Regions from separate parts of the Lysinibacillus sp. Bpr_S20 genome, predicted to be linked through region 2. Evidence: predicted binding sites of a transcription regulator. Region 2 holds the regulator's gene; each other region holds the start of a gene.
What was found. Region 2 encodes LexA, which represses DNA repair genes until DNA is damaged. Its sites were predicted from a motif close to CGAACATATGTTCG; they were not measured.

Region 1 (2,211 bases), on a different contig from region 2:
AGAAACAACCGCCGCTAAGCCCTCTCGAATGTCTGTCCCTTCAAGATTTTTATCTTTATCTTTTAACAAACCTATTTTGCGTGCATATTCATTGAAAACACGCGTTAACGCAGACTTAGCTCCTGTTTCATGTGTCCCGCCGTCACGTGTACGTACATTGTTAACAAATGAAAGAATTGTTTCTGAGTAGCCATCGTTGTATTGGAAGGCAAATTCTACTTCGATTTCATCTTGAATCCCTTCCACATATTTTACAGGATGAAGTACATCTTTCTCCTCATTCAAATAAGCAACGAAAGCTTCAATTCCGTTCTCATAAAAGAAAACATCATTTTTGCCTTCCTCGCGTTCATCGATTAACTCAATTTTTAAGCCTTTCAATAAAAATGCTGATTCACGTAAACGTTCTGCAAGCGTATCATAATTGTATTTTGTTACAGAGAAAATTGTGTCATCTGGTAGAAAATGAACAAGCGTTCCTGTTTGTTTTGTTTGTCCTACCTCTTCTAATGTCGTAACAGGATGACCACCATTTTCAAAACGCTGACGATACTTCTTACCATCGCGATGAATTGTTACTTCTAAAAAAGTTGATAAAGCATTCACAACAGAAGAACCTACACCATGTAAGCCACCGCTTGTTTTATAGCCGCCTTGTCCGAATTTACCACCAGCATGTAAGACTGTAAAGATGATTTCAGGAGTTGGTTTCCCCATTTTATGCATACCTGTTGGCATTCCTCGGCCGAAGTCTCGAACGCTGATACTTTGATCTTTATGAATAGTGACAATGATATGAGAACCAAAACCAGCCAGTGCTTCATCCACCGCATTATCTACGATTTCATATACTAGGTGATGAAGTCCACGGCCATCTGTAGAACCGATATACATGCCGGGTCGTTTTCGTACCGCTTCTAATCCTTCTAATACTTGAATGGCGTCATCATTATAGACGCTTGGTGACTGTTTATTCGCCAAAAAATTCCCCTCCAAAAAACAAACGCATGTTCTATTTATATTCTCTTCCTAATAATAATAGCATTTCCTAACAATATCTAGTGTCAGGCCCAATAAATTTTTAAAATTTCCTCACAGCTTCGTCGTTTTGATCTGTTTACCGAAAGAAAAATTTGCAATAGTTGCTTCAATATGTATTAAGAACTCTTCTATTCCCTTGACGTAGGGCAGCAAGCTTTAGTTGCATAAATAAAACAACAAATGACTAACTTCTGCTCATTACTCTTTTTTAACGAAACGCTGAAGGCTTTGAACTTTCATTAAAAAGCATTTGAATATTCTCAGAAAAATATACAGTCCAATACTAAATGGGTTTCTTCTGCCTAAAGAAGATTCATACTAGCTTACTCTAGAAATTAAAGATAGACTTCTATTCTACCAAAGGAATGAGTGATTGACAAAATTGCCATTTTACCTATATTTTTAGAAAGGGCTTTCATGCTGTCTACATGAATCATGTCAAAAAGCCTAACCTCAGTTTAAATACATAGAAATCCTTGCAAAATAGTTATCTTTTGTAATGAATTCAAGATACACGAAGAAATCTCCTTCATGACATTGTAGATTATAAAGAAAAAGTGTAAAATAATTGTTACATATTATTAGTACCAAGTGATAATTTATGAATGAAAGGAGTCCAGCTATGCTAAATGGACTTATTATTTTATGTGCTTATCTAATCGGCTCAATACCTTCAGGATTATGGATAGGCAAAATTTTTTATAAAACGGATATTCGTGAACACGGAAGTGGTAATTTAGGTGCGACGAATACATTTCGTATTCTAGGAAAAAAAGCAGGAATTGTCGTGACAATTATGGACGTCTTAAAAGGTACGGCAGCCGTATTACTTGCAGCTCTTCCTGTATTCTCTGAAGTCTCCATTCACTCGCTAATTCTTGGACTAGTAGCCGTAATTGGTCATATGTTCCCGATCTTTGCTGGTTTCCGAGGTGGGAAAGCGGTAGCAACATCGGCAGGTGTTCTTTTAGGTTATTCATGGCCTCTATTTGTCTTACTATTTATTGCTTTTATTGTAACATTAAAAATAACGAAAATTGTAAGCTTAACTTCTATGATTGCCGCTTTAGTAGCACTAATCTATTCAATCGTTTATTATTTTGTTACCGGTGATTTTGCGTTAGGTATTTTAGTAGCATGTTTATTTACCTTTATCATGTATCGTCACCG
Region 2 (2,211 bases):
CAACACTGCCATTCGAGCATTTCCACGTCCTAAACGTGTTTCATCCTGCACAAATAATGCATTTATTTCTTTTTCTTTTATGAAATCGAGCATTTCTAGCAGACCCTCACGTTCTACATCATAGCCGCTATGTTTGTCCTTAAAAACATGTTTAACTACGTAACCTTGTTCTTTAGCATAGCGCATCAACTCATCCTGCTGACGCTCTAACGAGGAATGTTGTGTCTCTTTTTCTGTACTCACACGGCAATAGACAACAGCCGATTGTTGATTATTTATCATTTTTCGTTTCTCGCAATTTCAATTGAATTTATAGGGTAAGGTTGGTCACCTACTACTGGGATTACTATGGATTTACCCGCAATAATTTGTACGTTCGTTAATTCATTTTCCGCCTTTACAAGCTTAATCCATTCATCCGTTTTCATTTTACCACGGTACTGTTCGGCTAACGACCATAAGCTATCACCATGTGCGATTTCAATTTCTGTGTACGTTACATCACCTGGGTCTGTTATAAAAAGGTATGCTGCAAAAAGTAGACAAGCTCCTAATAAAGTTGTAATATGTGGATTTTTCTTTAACCAGTTCATGTTTATAACCCCTTTTCGAGAATGTTTGTTCGGAATATATGTTCTCATAATAATACGAACAAATGTTTTTGTCAAACACTTTTCGAACCTATGTTTGCTTAAGTGTTCGCATTCTGTTATACTATTAATAAGTAGAATGATTAAAAAAGAGGTGAGCAATTATGAAAAAAGTTTCGAAAAGACAAGAGGCCATATTAGAATTCATTAAAGAAGAAGTGCGCTCAAAGGGGTATCCACCATCTGTCCGCGAGATTGGTGAAGCAGTTGGACTTGCTTCAAGCTCAACAGTTCATGGACATTTAGCTCGTTTAGAGCAAAAGGGCTTAATTCGACGCGATCCAACTAAACCCCGTGCAATTGAAATTTTAGAACCTGAGGATTCTATTCAAAAGCAACAAGTTATACATGTCCCACTAGTCGGGAAGGTTACTGCAGGTTCTCCGATAACTGCTGTTGAGAATATCGATGAATATTTCCCGCTACCAGATATTTATGGTACAAGTGAAGATCAATTATTCATGCTAGAAATTATGGGTGAATCAATGATTGAAGCTGGCATCTTAGACGGGGATTTAGTGATTGTTAAACAAAAAGCTACTGCTGATAACGGTGATATTGTCGTAGCAATGACTGAGGAAAATGAGGCAACTGTAAAACGTTTCTTCAAGGAAAAAAATCATTTTCGTTTACAGCCTGAAAATGTAACAATGGAGCCAATTATCGTAGACCAAGTTTCTATTTTGGGACATGTTGTAGGTCTTTATCGTCGTGTACATTAAAAGTATCTCAATATTAAAATATAACAAGAGGATATTATGTTCACAGATGGGCATATTCCTCTTTTTCTTATGTTTTGAGTGCTATTTACACTAAAAAAGAACCCACTTTAAAATGGATTCCTACACTTAGGGTTTATAGCTCATCCACGAAAAGTTGAGGTTGACATTTGTAAAAACGTACTACATGTATATACGTTGATTGGAGTGGAGGCTGGGCGGACTCCTTGGGGATCAGCGATAGGGGAACGAAGGCTCATCGGACGCCCCCAGGAAGCTCTGCGCGAAAGCAAAGCGGCAGCGGCAATGTTTTATCTGTGCGAAAGCGAAGCGACAGCAACAAATGTTTTCTGTAGCAAAAGCAAAGCGGCAGCTACAAATGTTTTATCTGTGCGAAAGCAAAGCGGCAGCTACAAATGTTTTATCTGTGCGAAAGCAAAGCGGCAGCTACAAAGCGCCCAGCCGGAACGGAAATCAACCACACGTTATGGTGATAGCCTTTAAAACATTGAATTAGCCATTTCAAGCAAATCCTGCATGGTGAAATCTTGTGTTATTTCACTTTCCATACGAATTGAATATTTTAGACTGTCATGAACAAAAGTTAGTTGACTCTCGTTTGGCTGATATAATGCTTTTACCCCATTTTTTACAAATATTTTCATTCTCTGCTACTTCTAAATCCTCTTTTATGCCTCTACCTTAAACTTCAAACTTGCCTTTACAAATGCAGCAAATAGTTTCTTTGAACCTTCATCTCCTGCAATAGCTAGCTCTTCAGGATGCCACTGTACTGCTAGACAAAATGGTAAATCTTCGTGTACTACCGCTTCAACAATGCC
Region 3 (2,211 bases), on a different contig from region 2:
TCAATATTTTCAATGGCTTTTCGCATTTTTTCTTCTCGCGTAACGAAGTGGGATGCTGGGAAAATAGCTATATGTTCACGATCTGCTAATATTTCACCCGTTAGCGCATCCACCTCGCGAATTCGATCGATCTCGTCCCCAAAAAATTCAACGCGAATACAATGCTCATCACGAGATGCCGGGAAAATTTCCACAACATCACCACGTACTCGAAACGTCCCACGTGTAAAACTTACATCATTACGCTCATACTGTACATCGACCAACTTTCTAAGCAACTCATTGCGTTCAATTTCCATTCCAGTACGAACCGATACGACCATTTCACGATATTCTTCTGGAGAACCTAAACCATATATACAGGACACGGATGCAATAATAATGACATCATCACGCTCGAATAATGCAGATGTTGCAGAGTGACGTAACTTATCAATTTCATCATTAATGCTTGAATCCTTTTCGATATAAGTATCCGTCTGCGGTACATATGCCTCTGGCTGATAGTAATCATAGTAGCTAACAAAGTATTCAACTGCATTATTAGGGAAGAACTCTTTAAACTCACTATATAATTGACCCGCAAGTGTTTTATTGTGTGCCATAATAAGTGTCGGTTTTTTTACCTGTTTAATGACATTAGAAATCGTAAACGTTTTCCCTGTTCCTGTTGCACCAAGCAATGTTTGATGACGTTTCCCCGCACGTACACCCTCTACTAATTCCGCAATTGCCTGTGGCTGATCCCCATTAGGCTGATATGGCGCTTGTAAATCAAATGTTTGCACACATGTCCCCGCCCTTTCCTTCCAATTTGTACATATATTTTAGCATAGCATTATTAAAATTTCGAACATTTAACGAACGAATGTTTGTAAAAGTTTTTCCGTTTGCTATATTTAAGATGATTCAGACAGAACATATGTACCGAAATGTTTAATTACAGCCTATCTATAAATAGATTACCCTTTCCAAATGTTAGCTAATCGAGATGGGCGAATGTAAATGCATAACATAGAGGGGATTTGATTGAATCAATGGGGAAATGATCAGGTTACCGCTAGATATGATCAGCTTGGATGATAAAATGATCGGGTTACCGCTAGATATGATCAGCTTGGTGATAAATTGATCGGGTTGCTGCTAGATATGATCAGCTTGGGTGATAAATTGATCGGGTTACTGCTAGATATGATCAGCTAGCACAAATTAGCAAAAAAATCCCACTCTCCAATAACAGAGAGCGGGCTCGTCATATTATTCACTTGCATCTTGGTGTAAATCTACTAGTTCGGCTGCGTATAGATGAAATGCCTTTTCATCTTTTTCATCGAGTGCTCTATCTATCAGAACCATGAGCTGCTCTTCACGATGCATACGCTGGATATGATTTAAAAATAAATCTAAATAAATCTCGTTTAATAATTTCTCTGCCTCATCAACTTTCTTTGACTGACCAACGGCTTTTAGAAAATCTGTATACGAATAATATTTATCCAACGATCTCACCTCGATCCTTTTCTAAATTATAAGAAAATTGAAATTAAAATGCAATGCTTAAGAACTGAAAATCATTTCGATTTACTATTAATCTTGTGCAATTTCAAGCAATTCCTCTATGCAATTACTTGATATATCAATGGTTTTCTGAATTTATTTATATTTTCTGAATTTTATTTTATGTTTTACACTTCACTTAACAAATAGAAAAAGGAGGCTTACATAGATGTCAGCAAACTACGTCAATGGATATTTAATGTCTTTCAACACCTATTTACTTCAGCCGGTTCAGTATGACTCAAAAATTTTCACACGGGTAATTGATAAGCATAATGAACTGATCGTCACAAGGAAACCAATGCATATATTACGAAAATCTTGTGTTTCACTAGGAACAACCTATGAAGCTGCAAAACATTCTGCCAAACGCTTTTTCGGTAATCAACATAAGCTTCCAATTGTTGTTGCTTTTGATTATGGTTATCCTTGTATTTTCCTACCAACGTATTCACCAAACTCTATCCACAATATTTGGATCGGACTTCACGCCATTTCAAATATTGTACCAAGTAAAATGGGCTGTATCGTTACATTGACAAATGGTAAACAGATTGAACTGCCTATTCAATATGCTTCGATTAGTAAGCAATTTGTCAATGCATCGATGCTTTATAAGCATTACATGAATGAGCGTAAGCAGCTTAGTCAAGA

Region 1: a site for LexA is predicted at 1,001-1,014, ahead of parE (DNA topoisomerase IV subunit B). Genes of this name have one in related genera too.
Region 3: a site for LexA is predicted at 862-875, ahead of uvrB (excinuclease ABC subunit UvrB). Genes of this name have one in related genera too.

What each region holds. Positions count from the first base shown of each region.
Region 1 covers NZ_JALNLQ010000005.1:259,654-261,864, reverse strand. Annotated here, with positions in the region: gene parE (DNA topoisomerase IV subunit B) at 1-981, opposite strand, end outside; gene plsY (glycerol-3-phosphate 1-O-acyltransferase PlsY) at 1,664-2,211, shown strand, end outside.
Region 2 covers NZ_JALNLQ010000010.1:131,866-134,076, forward strand. Annotated here, with positions in the region: gene MWJ95_RS20285 (YneB family resolvase-like protein) at 1-282, opposite strand, end outside; gene yneA (cell division suppressor protein YneA) at 279-593, opposite strand; gene lexA (transcriptional repressor LexA) at 755-1,372, shown strand; gene MWJ95_RS20300 (hypothetical protein) at 1,870-2,034, opposite strand; gene MWJ95_RS20305 (gamma-glutamyl-gamma-aminobutyrate hydrolase family protein) at 2,059-2,211, opposite strand, start outside.
Region 3 covers NZ_JALNLQ010000002.1:291,951-294,161, reverse strand. Annotated here, with positions in the region: gene uvrB (excinuclease ABC subunit UvrB) at 1-788, opposite strand, end outside; gene MWJ95_RS05910 (IDEAL domain-containing protein) at 1,258-1,500, opposite strand; gene MWJ95_RS05905 (competence protein ComK) at 1,727-2,211, shown strand, end outside.